Regions from separate parts of the Enterobacter sp. SA187 genome, predicted to be linked through region 1. Evidence: predicted binding sites of a transcription regulator. Region 1 holds the regulator's gene; each other region holds the start of a gene.
What was found. Region 1 encodes CRP, which controls carbon source genes, mostly activating them, when cyclic AMP is high. Its sites were predicted from a motif close to ATGTGANNNNNNTCACAT; they were not measured.
Positions count from the first base shown of each region.

Region 2: aaeR (HTH-type transcriptional activator AaeR) is a predicted target of CRP. The motif match lies at 2,227-2,244, and genes of this name have one in related genera.
Region 3: udp (uridine phosphorylase) is a predicted target of CRP. The motif match lies at 1,559-1,576, and genes of this name have one in related genera.
Region 4: BMF08_RS15450 (sugar transporter) is a predicted target of CRP. The motif match lies at 1,225-1,242, and genes of this name have one in related genera.

Region 1 covers NZ_CP019113.1:756,000-760,044, forward strand. Annotated here, with positions in the region: gene BMF08_RS03830 (phosphoribulokinase) at 1-834, shown strand, start outside; gene BMF08_RS03835 (OsmC family protein) at 957-1,361, opposite strand; gene crp (cAMP-activated global transcriptional regulator CRP) at 1,667-2,299, shown strand; gene BMF08_RS03845 (YccS/YhfK family putative transporter) at 2,353-4,045, shown strand, end outside.
Region 2 covers NZ_CP019113.1:642,731-646,775, forward strand. Annotated here, with positions in the region: gene aaeB (p-hydroxybenzoic acid efflux pump subunit AaeB) at 1-935, opposite strand, end outside; gene aaeA (p-hydroxybenzoic acid efflux pump subunit AaeA) at 941-1,873, opposite strand; gene aaeX (p-hydroxybenzoic acid efflux pump operon protein AaeX) at 1,881-2,084, opposite strand; gene aaeR (HTH-type transcriptional activator AaeR) at 2,262-3,191, shown strand; gene tldD (metalloprotease TldD) at 3,239-4,045, opposite strand, start outside.
Region 3 covers NZ_CP019113.1:1,396,804-1,400,848, forward strand. Annotated here, with positions in the region: gene BMF08_RS06715 (beta-glucoside-specific PTS transporter subunit IIABC) at 1-395, opposite strand, end outside; gene BMF08_RS06720 (dienelactone hydrolase family protein) at 619-1,431, opposite strand; gene udp (uridine phosphorylase) at 1,700-2,461, shown strand; gene rmuC (DNA recombination protein RmuC) at 2,607-4,045, shown strand, end outside.
Region 4 covers NZ_CP019113.1:3,212,626-3,216,670, reverse strand. Annotated here, with positions in the region: gene BMF08_RS15460 (L-lactate dehydrogenase) at 1-335, shown strand, start outside; gene BMF08_RS15455 (PhzF family phenazine biosynthesis protein) at 338-1,135, opposite strand; gene BMF08_RS15450 (sugar transporter) at 1,316-2,512, shown strand; gene BMF08_RS15445 (MarC family NAAT transporter) at 2,551-3,216, opposite strand; gene marR (multiple antibiotic resistance transcriptional regulator MarR) at 3,404-3,838, shown strand; gene marA (MDR efflux pump AcrAB transcriptional activator MarA) at 3,856-4,045, shown strand, end outside.

The DNA of each region.
Region 1 (4,045 bases):
TCCAGCGGAGCCGGAACCACCACCACCAGCCTCGCGTTTCGTAAGATTTTCGCGCAACTGGATCTGCGCGCCGCAGAAGTGGAAGGCGACAGCTTTCACCGTTACACGCGCCCGGAAATGGACATGGCGATCCGTAAAGCGCGCGATGCCGGACGGCATATCAGCTATTTCGGCCCGGAAGCAAATGACTTCGGGCTGCTGGAGCAGACGTTTATCGAGTACGGGCTGACCGGCACCGGCCAGTCACGTAAATATCTCCATACCTACGATGAGGCAGTGCCGTGGAATCAGGTGCCGGGCACCTTCACACCGTGGCAACCGTTGCCTGAACCTACCGACGTGCTGTTTTATGAAGGGCTGCACGGCGGCGTGGTGACGCCACAGCAGGACGTGTCGCGCCATGTGGATCTGCTGGTCGGCGTGGTGCCGATCATTAACCTGGAGTGGATCCAGAAGCTGGTGCGCGATACCAGCGAGCGCGGGCATTCACGGGAAACGGTGATGGATTCGGTGGTGCGGTCGATGGAAGACTACATCAACTTTATTACGCCGCAGTTTTCCCGCACGCACATTAACTTCCAGCGCGTGCCGACCGTGGATACTTCCAACCCCTTCGCCGCGAAAGCGATCCCGTCGCTGGACGAAAGCTTTGTGGTGATCCATTTCCGTAATCTGGAAGGCATCGATTTTCCCTGGCTGCTGGCGATGTTGCAGGGCTCATTCATTTCCCACATCAATACATTAGTGGTGCCGGGCGGAAAAATGGGGCTGGCGATGGAGCTGATCATGCTGCCGCTGGTGCAGCGGCTGATGGAAGGCAAGAAAATCGAGTGATTTTTTGTGCCGGATGGCGGCGTGAACGCCTTATCCGGCCTACAGATTAAGCTTTTGTAGGCCGGATAAGCGTAGCGCCATCCGGCAGGGTTAGCGCAGCGCCACCTGACGTGCACCAAAAATCACCCCTCAATCACCTCAAACGAATGGGTGATAGTGGCGGCTTTTTCCAGCATCAGCGCCACCGAACAATACTTCTCTGCCGACAGATCCACCGCGCGGGCTACCGCCGCTTCTTTCAGCGCTTTGCCGGTGACGATAAAGTGCAGATTGATGTGCGTGAACAGACGCGGCGCCTCTTCACGGCGCTCGGAGGTCAGTTTGACTTCGCAATCCGTCACATCGTGACGCCCTTTTTGCAGAATGGATACCACGTCAATGGCGCTGCATCCCCCGGCGGCCATCAACACCATCTCCATCGGGCTTGGCGCTTTATCGCCTGAGTTGCCGTCCATCAGGATCTGGTGGCCTGAAGCAGACTCGCCCAGGAACGTTAAACCTTCTACCCATTTGACTCTTGCTTGCATTTTATTCGCTCCGGCGCGGTAAATTTCCCTTCAGATTACGCGCACATAACAATTCTCGCAACGGAAGGCGACCTGCATCATGCTGAAGCGAGACACCAGGAGACACACAGCAAAAGCTATGCTAAAACATTCTGGCTGCTACAGTGATACATTGACGTTGCACATGTATGCAGACGACATCAAACATTAAAGGCTGGATTTTCGAACGGCCACTTCCCGGGAACAGGGAAGCATATGATTGCAACCCCAGAGGCAGAGTGTTCATCCTGGCTCTGGAGCCAGCTTATAACAGAGGATAACCGCGCATGGTGCTTGGCAAACCGCAAACAGACCCGACTCTCGAATGGTTCTTGTCTCATTGCCATATTCATAAGTACCCGTCGAAGAGCACGCTGATTCACCAGGGTGAAAAAGCGGAAACGTTGTATTACATCGTTAAAGGCTCAGTGGCAGTGCTCATCAAGGATGAAGAAGGTAAAGAGATGATCCTCTCTTACCTCAACCAGGGAGATTTTATCGGTGAACTGGGCCTGTTTGAAGAAGGTCAGGAGCGCAGTGCCTGGGTACGTGCTAAAACCGCTTGTGAAGTGGCAGAAATCTCGTACAAAAAATTCCGTCAGCTTATCCAGGTGAACCCGGATATTCTGATGCGCCTGTCTTCCCAGATGGCGCGCCGCCTGCAGGTGACGTCCGAGAAAGTGGGTAACCTCGCCTTCCTCGACGTGACTGGCCGCATCGCGCAGACGCTGCTGAACCTGGCCAAACAGCCGGACGCCATGACCCACCCGGACGGTATGCAAATTAAAATTACCCGTCAGGAGATCGGTCAGATCGTTGGCTGCTCCCGTGAAACCGTCGGTCGCATTCTGAAGATGCTGGAAGATCAAAACCTGATCTCTGCGCACGGTAAAACCATCGTGGTTTACGGAACCCGCTAAGCCCCTCAAACGGCGTATTGCATCTGCGAGACGCCGTTTTTGTTTGCATTCTCATGTGGCGCAGGCTGATCTATCACCCGGAAATTAACTACGCCCTGCGACAAACGCTGGTGTTGTGTCTCCCTGTGGCCATCGGCCTCGCCTTCGGGCACCTGCAACAGGGGCTGCTGTTCTCTCTCGTTCCTGCCTGCTGCAACATTGCCGGGCTCGATACCCCCCATAAACGCTTTTTCAAACGCCTGATCGTGGGCGGCTCGCTGTTTGCGGGCTGTAGCCTGGCGGTGCAGCTATTGCTGGCGGAGAACATCGCCCTGCCGCTGATCCTCGGCGGGCTGGCGCTGCTGCTTGGCGTCACGGCAGAGATCAGCGCCCTGCACGCGCGCCTGCTGCCGGCGTCGCTTATCGCCGCCATCTTTACCTTAAGCCTTGCCGGAAATATGCCGGTATGGGAGCCGCTGCTGATTTATGCCTCCGGCACGCTGTGGTACGGGCTGTTTAACTGGCTGTGGTTCTGGATGTGGCGCGAACAGCCGCTGCGCGAATCCTTAAGCCTGCTCTACCGCCAGCTGGCGGAGTACTGCGAAGCTAAATACAGTCTGCTGACCCAGCATGCGGATCCGGAAAAAGCCCTGCCGCCGCTGCTGGCGCGTCAGCAGAAAGCCGTGGATCTGATCAGCCAGTGTTACCAGCAAATGCACATGCTCGCCGCTAATCAGCATAACGATTACAAGCGCCTGCTGCGGGCGTTTCAGGTGGCGCTGGACCTGCAGGAGCATATTTCCGTCAGCCTGCATCAGCCCCAGGAAGTGCAAAAACTGGTGGAGCAGAGTCACGCCGAAGCGGTGATCCGCTGGAACGCGCAGGTGGTCGCCGCCCGGCTGCGGGTGCTGGCGGACGACATTCTCTATCACCGTTTTCCTGTGCGCTTTAATATGGATAAGCAGGTCGGCGCGCTGGAAAAAATCGCCCGTCAGCATCCGGATAACCCGGTCGGCCAGTTCTGCGCCTGGCACTTCAGCCGTATCGCCAGAGTACTGCGCACCCAGCGCCCGCTGTATGTGCGCGATCTGATGGAGGATAAACAGCGCCGCCAGCCGCTGATCCCGGCGCTCAAAAGCTATCTGTCGTTTAAATCCCCGGCGCTGCGCAATGCGGCGCGCATTGCCGTGATGCTCGCCATCGCCAGCCTGATGGGGATCGCGCTGCATCTGCCCAAGCCCTACTGGATCCTGATGACGGTACTGCTGGTGACGCAAAACGGCTACGGCGCAACGCGGGTGCGTATTCAGCACCGGGCGGCGGGGACTATGGCGGGGCTGATTATTGCCGGTATCACGCTGCACTTTCACGTGCCGGAAGGCTATACGCTGCTCGGTATGCTGGTGGTGACGCTGATTAGCTATCTGATCATCCGCAAGAATTATGGCTGGGCGACGGTGGGCTTCACCATCACCGCGGTGTATTCGTTACAGCTGCTGACGCTGAGCGGCGACCAGTTTATCGTCGCCAGGCTTATCGATACGCTGATTGGCTGTCTGATCGCCTTTGGCGGCATGGTCTGGCTGTGGCCGCAGTGGCAGAGCGGGCTGTTGCGGCAGAACGCCCACGACGCGCTGGAGGCGGACCAGGAGGCCATCCGCCTGATCCTCAGCGACGATCCGCAGCCCACGCCGCTGGCGTACCAGCGCATGCGCGTCAATCAGGCACACAATACGCTGTTTAACTCGCTCAATCAGGCAATGCAGG
Region 2 (4,045 bases), 110 kb from region 1:
CCGACCCAGCTGTAAATCGTCACCGGCGTGTCGCGTTCGCCGGTCCAGATAATCACCCGGCGTATGCGCTTGAGCTGTTTATGTACGTCCTGCGCGGTTTCTACCGGCTCCGCAAAGAGTTCGCGGAAGGTGTCGGTCACCGCTTCCGGTCGGGTGTTCTGAATAAGCCAGGTTTCACAGGCCTGAGTGATCAGCGTCAGCGACAGGGTGTTAATCACTTTCAGCCGCCGGTTCGCCCGCGCCCAGCGGGAGGATTCCATATTCAGGTTGCTGCGCATCCCTTCCAGCGCCGTGGTACGGCGCACCAGCGCGCCCCAGGCTTTATCCATCTCTTCGCCGCTGCCATGCGCGATGCATAACTGCATCAGCTGGTATTGCGCCACCAGCAGGCTGTCGAGTTCGCGGTCGATCTCCTGTTTGATGGAGCGGGGTGAAAACAGCAAATCGGCGACGATGGCACAAACGATCCCCAGTACGATCTCACTGCATCGCTCCACCGCAAACTGCGGCGTGAGTAATGGCTCGTACTGAATGGTGATGACGATGATCAGCGCCGTATAACCCGCCAGTCCCCAGGCGTAGGAGTTTTCGACACGCACCAGCGAGGAGACCCAGGTACAAAATCCGGCCCAGATACAGCAAACCACCAGCATCAGCAGCGGCGCGCGGATCATCAGAATAATGATGGTCAGCGCCGCCACGCAGCCGATAAAGGTGCCGATAATACGCAGCATGCCGCGGTAACGGATCGCCCCGGAGTAAGGTTCTCCCCCCGCCGCAAACGCCGGGCCTGCGGCAACGATCGCCGCCGTCAGCACTGCCCAGCGTGGGGTTTCAAGCTGGAAGTGAAAGCCGACGAACAGCGCCAGCACAATGGCGCACGCCAGTTTCAGGGCGAAGCGAATGTGCTGTGTGGCGATGGAAAAAATGCCCATCATGCTTAACCAAACTCACGCAGACGATGAGCCAGTTTACGGAAGAAGGAGTCCTGGCTTTCGTCCCGGTCTTTTTCACCGGTGATCACCACCGTGGCCGTGGTCCCGGCGGGCCAGACATTCTCTTTCTGATTGTCCAGGCGAATACGCACCGGCACGCGTTGCGCCAGGCGGACCCATTCAAGATTGGAGTCAATGGTCGCCATGCCTTTGGCGTCACGGCTGCTGCTGGCGTTGGTGACCCCGGCGGCGACGCTGTCTACCGTGCCTTTAAGCACCCGGTTACTGCCCAGCGGCGTAATTTCGGCGCGATAGCCGGTTCGCACACCTTCCAGCTTGGTCTCTTCCATATAGGCGAGTACATAAAATGAATTTTGTTTGACCAGCGCCACCGCCGTCGAACCGCGGGTTATAAATTCCCCGGTATAGACGTTCAGGTTGGTCACCCAGCCTGCGGCCGGGGCGCGGATAACGGTACGTTCGAGATCGAGTTTTGCCAGATCCAGCGTCGCCTGCGCTTTCGCCTGCTGGTGGATCACCGTCTGCAAGACGTTGTTGGACTGCTCGATCTCCTCGCGGGACATCGCCTGGATGCCTAATTTATTACGACGTCCGGCTTCGCGGCGTTTTTCACTTGCCAGCGCGCGGTAGTACGCCACGTCAGCCTCGGCTTCTTCGACGGCTTTTTGATAGCGCGGCCGGTCGATGGTGAACAGCACCTGGTCTTTCTGCACCAGCTGGTTATCGTGAACCTTCACATCGGTGATCAGCCCCGCGACATCCGGCGCGATGGCGACCACATCGGCACTAAAACGCGCGTCACGCGTCCATGGCGATTCGGTGTAATAGACCCATGCGCGAAAGATGGCGATGAATGCCAGAATAACCATCACCACGGTGATGGCGGTACGGGTAAAATTTCTTGTTAGTGTTTTCACATCTACCTCAGTCGAACAGGCGCGTCAGTAAATAAAATAAGCAGCAATATAGCGCTGTATTAAACAATGCCGGGTGCCAGACAAAGTCATAGATACCTGTCGGGAGCAGCAGACGGCGCACCAGCCAGAACAGCGCCAGTGATATAAGTAACTCAAAGAATATCGGTGGGAACGACAGACCGAACACCACGACCACGGGAAACAGACTCATGTTGACCTTGATTAACGCATGCAGGAGACAATTATTATTCACGTCACCGCAGGGATTAGGGCCAGAAAGGCCAGGCGAGAGTGACGTATCTATTATTCAGCTAACTATATATTAGCGTAACTGTTATGCTGTCATCTATATAGTGTGATCTAAATCACTTTTAAGCCAGAGTGAACAATGGAACGATTAAAACGCATGTCGGTGTTTGCCCGCGTCGTCGAACTGGGTTCGTTCACCGCTGCCGCGCGACAGCTGCATATGAGCGTCTCCTCTATCAGCCAGACCGTCTCGAAGCTGGAAGATGAGTTGCAAGTGAAGTTGCTTAACCGCAGCACCCGCAGCCTGGCGCTGACCGAAGCCGGTAAAATTTATTATCAGGGCTGCCGACGGATGCTGCATGAAGTACAGGACGTGCATGAACAGCTCTACGCTTTTAATAACACGCCCATCGGTACGCTGCGCATCGGCTGTTCTTCAACCATGGCGCAAAATGTCCTCGCCGGGATGACTGCCCGGATGCTGAAGGATTACCCCGGCCTGACGGTGAATCTGGTGACGGGGATCCCCGCCCCCGATCTTATTGCCGACGGGCTGGACGTGGTGATCCGCGTGGGGGCATTGCAGGATTCGAGCCTTTTTTCCCGCCGTCTGGGGGCGATGCCGATGGTGGTGTGCGCCGCGAAAAGCTATCTGGCGCAGTACGGCATTCCTGAAAAACCCGCCGATCTGAGCAATCACTCCTGGCTGGAGTACAGCGTGCGCCCGGATAACGAATTCGAGCTGATCGCCCCTGAAGGGCTATCCACGCGCCTGATCCCGCAGGGCCGTTTTGTCACTAACGATCCGATGACGCTAACCCGCTGGCTGACCGCCGGGGCCGGAGTGGCCTATGTGCCGCTGATGTGGGTGATCGATGAGATCAACCGCGGCACGCTGGAGATCTTATTTCCGCGCTACCAGTCAGATCCACGCCCGGTTTACGCCCTTTATACCGAAAAGGACAAGCTGCCGCTCAAGGTGCAGGTGTGTATTAACTATCTGACGGATTATTTTGTTGAGGTGGCGAACCTGTTTCAGGCGATGCGCGGACGGGCGAAAGAGAAATGATGTAGGCCCGGCAAGCGCAGCGCCGCCGGGCAATTTCACGCAATAAATTACGCCGTACCGCCTACGGTCAGGTTATCCACTTTCAGCGTCGGCTGACCCACACCGACCGGCAGGCTCTGCCCTTCTTTACCGCATACGCCCACGCCGCTGTCGAGTTGCAGATCGTTACCGACCATCGACACCTGCTGCATGGCTTCGATACCGGAGCCGATCAGCGTGGCGCCTTTCACCGGCGTCGTCACTTTACCGTTTTCAATCAGATAAGCTTCGGACGTTGAGAAAACGAATTTACCGGAGGTGATATCCACCTGACCGCCGCCAAAGTTTGGCGCGTAGATGCCGTATTCGACGGATTCAATAATCTCCTGCGGCGTGGATTGCCCCGCCAGCATGTAGGTATTGGTCATGCGCGGCATCGGTAAATGGGCATAGGATTCGCGGCGGCCGTTACCGGTTGGCGCGACGCCCATCAGACGGGCGTTCAGCTTGTCCTGCATATAGCCTTTCAGCACGCCTTTCTCGATCAGCACGTTGTACTGGCCTGGCGTACCTTCATCATCAATTGCTACCGAGCCGCGACGATCGTGCATCGTGCCGTCATCAACGATGGTACAGAGTTCGGAGGCCACCAGCTGGCCCATCTGTCCGCTGAACACGGAGGTGCCGCGACGGTTGAAGTCCCCTTCCAGACCGTGACCGACCGCTTCGTGCAGCAGCACGCCCGGCCAGCCCGCGCCCAGCACCACCGGCAGCGTACCGGCAGGGGCCGCCACGGCGGAGAGATTAACCAGCGCCATACGCACAGCTTCTTTCGCCCACGCATCCGCACGGACTTCACCGCCCGCATCGGCGAG
Region 3 (4,045 bases), 640 kb from region 1:
CAGCCCATCAGATCCAGCAACAGCAGCAGCGACTTGAGCACGCCGCCGCCCGCAATGGCCGGCACCAGCGGCTGAAAAACGCTGATCACAAAATCCACTATCTTTGCGCCACGGCTGACTTTATCGGTTGCGGACGGTGTGGCCTGTTGCGGCGCGCCCACAAGCGATCTTACCGCATCGTAAACCTGCACGACGTCGTGGCCGATGATCACCTGACACTGTACGTTGACCCGTATGCCTAACACGCCGGGAATGCTTTCCAGCGCGGGCTGATCCACTCTGGCGTTATCGTGCAGGCTGAGCCGTAACCGTGTGGAGCAGTGCTCAATATGGGCAATGTTTTCTGCGCCCCCAATGTGGGCGATGATATCCAGAGCTGTCTGTAAGTGGTTCATATCAGGCCTCATTTATTTGGCGCAAAAAAAAACCTGAAGCCTTCCCCCACTGTGCAGAGAGGGAAGGCTTCAGGTCTTGCCTACGTAACGTAGTAACACGCCTTAGCCTTTTATATCGTCGCAGAACGTACTGAAAGTCAAACATCCACCGCGCGAACGATGCATAACTGTGAGCTGATTAACAACTCGCCGCCCTTTTGTGAACGGGCGACGAGGTGCAGTTTCAGCTTTTTTTCGCGCCGTAGCGTGCAAACCAGGTCAGCATGCGCTGCCAGCCATCCTGCGCGGATTCGGCGTGGTAGCTCGGGCGATAATCGGCGTTAAAGGCATGCCCGGCATCGGGATAAACCACGATTTCCGCCGTGGCGTTAGCCGCCCGCAGCGCCTGGCGCATGGTATCGACAGTGTCCTGCGGAATACTGGAGTCCTGCGCGCCGTAAAGACCAAGCACCGGGGCGGTGAGTTCGGTGGCAATATCCACCGGATGCGACGGCGAGTTCATGGTTTTATCCCCCACCAGTTTGCCGTACCACGCCACCGCCGCTTTCAGCTGCGGATTGTGCGCGGCATACAGCCAGGCGATGCGGCCGCCCCAGCAAAAACCGGTCGCCAGCAGGCGGTGCGGATCGCCGCCGTTGCGCGCAGCCCAGTTGGCGACGTGATCCAGATCCGCCAGCACCTGCGCGTCCGGCACCTTTGAAACCAGTTCGCTGAACAGGGTCGGAATATCGTCATACGCATTCGGATCCCCCTGACGGAAATAGAGCTCCGGCGCCACGGCAAGATAGCCTTCCTTCGCCAGGCGACGGCAGAGATCGCGGATGTGCTCATGCACGCCAAAAATTTCCTGGATGACAATCACCACCGGCAGCGCGCCGGCAGCCTCTGCCGGACGGGCGTGGTAGGCAGGCATATTGTCTCCCCGCGAGGGGATGGACGTCAGACCCGCTACAATACCGTCGTCAGCAGTCGTGATGGCGGTGGAGGCATGGGGCGAAGCAGCAGGGGCAAAGCCGGGTTGTTTGTCAGTGGTCATGGCGATCTCCGTACCCTTGTAGTGGTGCAAAAAAGTAGCGCAATAAATAACTATAGTCAGCCGTCTAAAATACAGCGCTCATGAAAGCGGCTATCTTTTGAGGAGTGCCCGGCTGACGAACATGTTAATGTGATGTATATCACTATTTTATGGAAAACCACTGCAAACAATTTTATTGGCGGTGATGGTTGTCACGAAATTTAACGTGCAGCTTCTGTAAAGTACCTTTTTGCTACTTCTGACAAACCGATCTACAGAGGAGTCACCTATGTCACAGTCTGATGTTTTTCACCTCGGCCTCACTAAAAACGATTTACAAGGGGCTACGCTTGCCATCGTCCCTGGCGACCCGGAGCGAGTGGAAAAGATCGCCGCGCTGATGGATAAGCCGGTTAAGCTGGCATCGCACCGCGAATTCACCTCCTGGCGCGCTGAACTGGACGGCAAGCCGGTGATCGTGTGCTCCACCGGTATCGGCGGCCCGTCCACCTCTATCGCCGTGGAAGAGCTGGCGCAGCTGGGCATTCGTACTTTCCTGCGCGTCGGCACCACCGGGGCGATCCAGCCGCACATTAACGTCGGCGACGTGCTGGTGACCACCGCCTCTGTACGCCTTGACGGCGCCAGCCTGCACTTTGCGCCGATGGAATACCCGGCCGTCGCTGATTTTGCCTGCACCACGGCGCTGGTCGAGGCGGCGAAGTCCGTCGGCGCCACCACGCACATCGGCGTGACCGCCTCTTCTGACACCTTCTATCCGGGTCAGGAACGTTATGACACCTTCTCTGGCCGCGTGGTAAAACGCTACAAAGGTTCCATGGAAGAGTGGCAGTCCATGGGCGTAATGAACTACGAAATGGAATCCGCCACGCTGCTGACCATGTGTTCAAGCCAGGGCCTGCGCGCCGGTATGGTGGCGGGCGTGATCGTTAACCGCACCCAGCAGGAGATCCCGAACGCGGAAACCATGAAGCAGACCGAAAGTCACGCGGTGAAAATCGTTGTGGAAGCGGCGCGTCGCCTGCTGTAGTTCGCGTTTTTTACCTCCATTTCCAGGGCCGATCCATTCGGCCCTTTCTTTTTGCGTAGCGCCTCGCAGGAAATCCCTTCCCAGGTGGACATCTGTACAGCACAATCTTACTTTGCACCGGACAGTGATTTTTGCAGGGGAAGATGTGGATATTTCAATACTGTTAAGCGTGGCGGCAGCGCTGCTGGGCGGCGTCATGCTGGGATGGCTGGCCATGAAATCGCGCGCCGATCAGCTGCGGGCCGATCTGCTCGAAGATCGCCGGGAACTGGACATCGAATTAAGCGCGGCCAGACAACAGCTGGCGCAGAACCAGCACTGGCGCAACGAGTGCGAACTGCTGAATAACGAACTGCGCAGCCTGCGGGAAATTAATACCTCGCTGGAAGCCGATCTGCGCGAAGTCACCACCCGTCTTGAATCCACCCAACTGCATGCGGAAGACAAAATCCGCCAGATGATCAACAGTGAACAGCGCCTCAGCGAGCAGTTCGAAAACCTCGCCAACCGCATTTTTGAACAGAGCAACCGCCGGGTGGATGAGCAGAACCGCCAGAGCCTCGGCAGTTTACTGACGCCGCTGCGCGAACAGCTGGACGGTTTTCGTCGTCAGGTACAGGACAGCTTTGGGCAGGAGGCGCGCGAGCGGCACACGCTGGCGCACGAGATCCGCAATCTCCAGCAACTGAACGCGCAGATGGCGCAGGAAGCGGTGAACCTCACCCGCGCCCTCAAGGGCGATAACAAAACCCAGGGCAACTGGGGCGAAGTGGTGTTAACCCGTGTGCTGGAGGCGTCCGGCTTGCGGCACGGTTATGAGTACGAAACCCAGGTCAGTATCGAGACCGACGCGCGGGCGCGTATGCAGCCGGATGTGATTGTCCGTCTGCCGCAGGGTAAAGACGTGGTGATTGACGCCAAAATGACGCTGGTGGCCTACGAGCGCTATTTTAACGCCGAAGAAGACTATACCCGCGAAACCGCGTTGCAGGAGCACCTCGCCTCGGTGCGCAGCCACATTCGTCTGCTGGGCCGCAAGGATTATCAGCAATTGCCGGGGCTGCGTTCGCTGGATTACGTGCTGATGTTTATCCCCGTCGAACCGGCGTTTTTGCTGGCGCTGGATCGGCAGCCGGAGCTGATCAACGAAGCATTGAAAAACAATATCATGCTGGTCAGCCCCACCACCCTGCTGGTGGCGCTGCGCACCATTGCTAATCTCTGGCGCTACGAGCATCAAAGCCGCAACGCCCAGCAGATCGCCGACCGCGCCAGCCGCCTGTACGACAAAATGCGCCTGTTTGTGGATGATATGTCGTCCATCGGCCAGGGGCTGGATAAAGCGCAGGATAACTACCGCCAGGCGATGAAAAAACTCACCTCCGGGCGCGGCAATCTGCTGGCGCAGGCCGAGGCGTTTCGCGGGCTGGGGGTGGAGGTCAAACGCGAGATTAATCCGGATTTGGTTGAACAGGCCACCGCCCAGGACGAGGAGTTTCGTTTGCGTGCCGGTGAGCCGGACGCTGAAGAATCTCAGGAAGACAATGAATTAGCTACGCGAGCCGCGGTGAATGACAGCCCGGA
Region 4 (4,045 bases), 2.0 Mb from region 1:
AAACCGGGCAGCCGCTGGATGGCGACCAGCTTGCCGCGAAGGTACGGCGTCTGGGATTTGATATTTACGCCCGTAAAGGCTGCACCGAATACGGCATTGCCGGCACCATCGCCGAGATCTGCCGTAATATCTTTACCGGCAGTCACCGGGCGCTGGCCATCTCCTGCATTCTGGACGGAGAGTACGGCATGAGCAATATCGCCATAGGCGTACCCGCCGTGCTGGCGCAAAGCGGAGTACAGCAGATCATTGAATTACAGCTGGCGGACGATGAGCTGACGCTGTTCCGTCACTCCGCCAGCGTCATCGCCGCCAATATCGCCCGCCTGCCGTAAGGTTAAGGCTGTTTCAGCTGAATGCGCCCGGTGAGGTAGGTGGTGGCCTGACCCGCGATGCTCACCCGCTCGCCGCGCCATTCACAGCGCAGATCGCCGCCGCGGGCGGAAACCTGACGGGCCGCAAGGTGCGTTCTGCCAAGCTTCTCGCCCCAGTACGGAATCAGCATACTGTGGGCGGAGCCGGTGACCGGATCTTCCGCCACCGCTTCGCCGGGGCAGAAAAAGCGGCTGACGAAATCATGGTTATCCCCCCGCGCGGTGACGCAGACCATTTTGCCAAGCGGTATCATGGCGGCGATATCCGGTTGCAGGGCTTCCACCTGCTGCTGATTTTGCAGCACCACCAGATAATCCCGTGCGGCGCGCACTTCCACCGCATGGTCGATGCCCAGCGCGCTGAACAGCAATGGCGGGAGGTCCTCCACCGGCTGCGTCTGCCAGGCCGGGAAATCCAGCGTCAGCCAGTCGCCATTGTGGGAGACGCTGAGCGGGCCGACGAAGCGGGTGGTGAAAGCAATTTCCGTATCAGGATGCCCCAGATGGTTAAAGATCACGTGCGCGGCGGCGAGGGTCGCGTGGCCGCAAAGGTCAATCTCATACTGGGTGGTGAACCAGCGCAGCTCATAGCCGTCATCATGGCGCACAAAGAACGCCGTCTCGGACTGGTTATGCTGTTTCGCCATCTTCAGCAGCGTCTCATCCGGCAGCCATTCCGTTAATACGCATACCGCCGCCGCGTTACCGCCAAAGGCGCGGTCGCTGAACGCATCAACCATATAAAAATCAATTTCCTGCATTGTCTGCTCCTGTTGCGGATCCCGATGGCTACCATGACATAAGGCACCGCAGCGCGCAGCCGTTTTTATCGGTCAGCGCAGGCAGGAAAATGAGATCTAAATCACAAAACGGCTGTATTTTCACCACTAATCGTTTTAAGATCGCCGTCTTCCCTTATTGCATTCACGCCTGAGAAATTTATGACAACCAACACGGTATCACGCCGGGTCGCGTGGCTACGGGTGGTTACGCTTGCCATTGCGGCCTTTATTTTTAACACCACGGAGTTCGTCCCCGTGGGGCTGCTCTCTGATATCGCGCAGAGCTTTGGTATGGAAACCGCGCAGGTCGGAATTATGTTGACCATCTACGCCTGGGTGGTGGCGCTGCTGTCGCTGCCCTTTATGCTGCTCACCAGCCAGGTGGAACGGCGTAAGCTGCTGATTGGCCTGTTTGTGCTGTTTATCGCCAGCCATGTGCTGTCGTTCCTCGCATGGAACTTTACCGTGCTGGTGGTAAGCCGTATCGGCATTGCCTTTGCCCATGCGATTTTCTGGTCGATCACCGCGTCGCTGGCGATCCGCCTCGCCCCGGCGGGCAAACGCGCCCAGGCGCTGAGCCTGCTGGCCACCGGCACCGCGCTGGCGATGGTGCTCGGCCTGCCGATTGGCCGCCTCGTCGGGCAGTATTTCGGCTGGCGCACCACCTTCTTTATTATCGGCCTCGGGGCGCTCATCACCCTGCTGTGCCTTGTCAAACTGCTGCCGCGTCTGCCGAGCGAGCACTCCGGATCGCTGAAAAGCCTGCCGGTGCTGTTCCGCCGTCCGGCGCTGATGGCGATTTATCTGCTCACCGTGGTGGTGGTGACAGCGCACTATACGGCCTACAGCTATATCGAGCCGTTTGTGATGACGGTCGCCGGATCGAGCGCCAGCTTCGCCACCCTGCTGTTGCTGGTGTTGGGCGGGGCGGGCATCATCGGCAGCGTGCTGTTCAGCAAGCTGGGTAACGCCCACGCCTCAGGGCTGGTGAGCGGTGCTATCGCCCTGCTGGCGCTGTGCCTGGCGCTGCTGCTCCCCGCGGCAGCCAGTGAAATACATCTGGCGGTGCTGAGCCTGTTCTGGGGCGTGGCGATCATGATCATCGGCCTTGGTATGCAGGTGAAGGTGCTGTCGCTGGCGCCGGATGCCACCGACGTGGCGATGGCGCTGTTCTCGGGGATTTTCAATATCGGCATTGGCGCGGGTGCGCTGGTGGGCAATCAGGTGAGCCTGCACGGGTCGATGAGCGCTATCGGCTATGTGGGCGCGATCCCTGCGCTGGCGGCGCTGATCTGGGCGGTGCTGATATTCCGCCGCTGGCCGACGGCGCTGGAAGAGCACGCGCCGACCGTCTGAATTGCCAGCCCCTCACCGCCAGGTCAGGGGCTGTTTTTTTAATGGTAAGTGGTGATGATTTCCAGCACGCCATTAATGATGAACTGCACCCCCATACAGACCAGCAAAAAGCCCATCAGACGTGAAATCGCTTCGATACCGCCTTTGCCCACCAGCCGCATGATCGCCCCGGAACTGCGCAGGCTGCCCCACAAAATCAGCCCCACCAGCGCAAAAATCAGCGGCGGCGCGACGGTGATCACCCATTCCGGAAACTCGCTGGAGTGGCGCACAGTTGAGGCGGAACTGATGATCATCGCGATGGTTCCTGGCCCGGCGGTGCTGGGCATTGCCAGCGGGACAAAGGCGATATTGGTGTCCGGCGCATCCTCCAGCTCTTCAGATTTGGTTTTCGCCTCCGGCGTTTCATGGGCTTTCTGCTGCGGGAACAGCATACGGAAGCCGATAAAGGCGACGATCAGCCCGCCCGCAATTCGCAGACCGGGTATCGAAATACCAAAGGTGTTCATCACCAGCTGCCCGGCGTAGTACGCCACCATCATGATGATAAAGACATACAACGAGGCCATGCGCGCCTGTTCGTTGCGCTGGGCGTTGTTCATGTTCCCGGCAAGGCCGAGAAAGAGCGCAACCGTGGTTAAGGGATTCGCCAGCGGCAGTAAAACCACCAGTCCGAGGCCAATCGCCCGAATAAGATCCAGCATGAAAATTTCACTCCTGTGATGAGGTAAATACCCGTCAAGTATATCTGTAAAGGGGGGCGAGGAGCAGAAAAGTGACAGGACGTGAAACGTTTTAGCAATTCGTGGCATTCGGCGATTCATTCAGTTGACTTATACTTGCCCCGGCAATAATATCCGCCGTGATTACTTACTTGCCGGGGCAACCATCGTGAATAACACAAGTGACTTGTTTAACGAAATCATCCCACTTGGCCGTCTTATTCATATGGTTAACCAGAAAAAAGATCGCCTGCTTAACGATTACCTGTCGCCGCTGGATATTACCGCGACGCAGTTTAAAGTGCTTTGTTCAATTCGCTGCGCCGGCTGCATTACGCCGGTGGAACTGAAAAAAGTGCTTTCTGTCGATCTGGGCGCCCTGACCCGCATGCTGGATCGTCTGGTATGCAAAGACTGGATCGAACGTACGCCAAACCCGCACGATAAGCGCGGCGTACTGATTCGGTTGACCACCGATGGCGCGGCGCTGTGCGAGCGCGGCCATCAGTTATTAGGACAAGACCTGCATCAGGAACTAACAAAAAACTTAACGGCAGACGAAGTGGCAACTCTTGAGTATTTACTCAAAAAAGTACTGCCGTAAAACAACGAGGTATGACGATGTCCAGACGCAATAATGACGCGATCACTATTCATAGCATTTTGGACTGGATTGAAGATAACCTGGAATCCCCGCTGTCGCTGGAGAAGGTTTCCGAGCGTTCAGGTTACTCGAAGTGGCACCTGCAACGGATGTTCAAAAAAGAAACTGGCCATTCATTAGGTCAATACATCCGCAGCCGCAAACTTA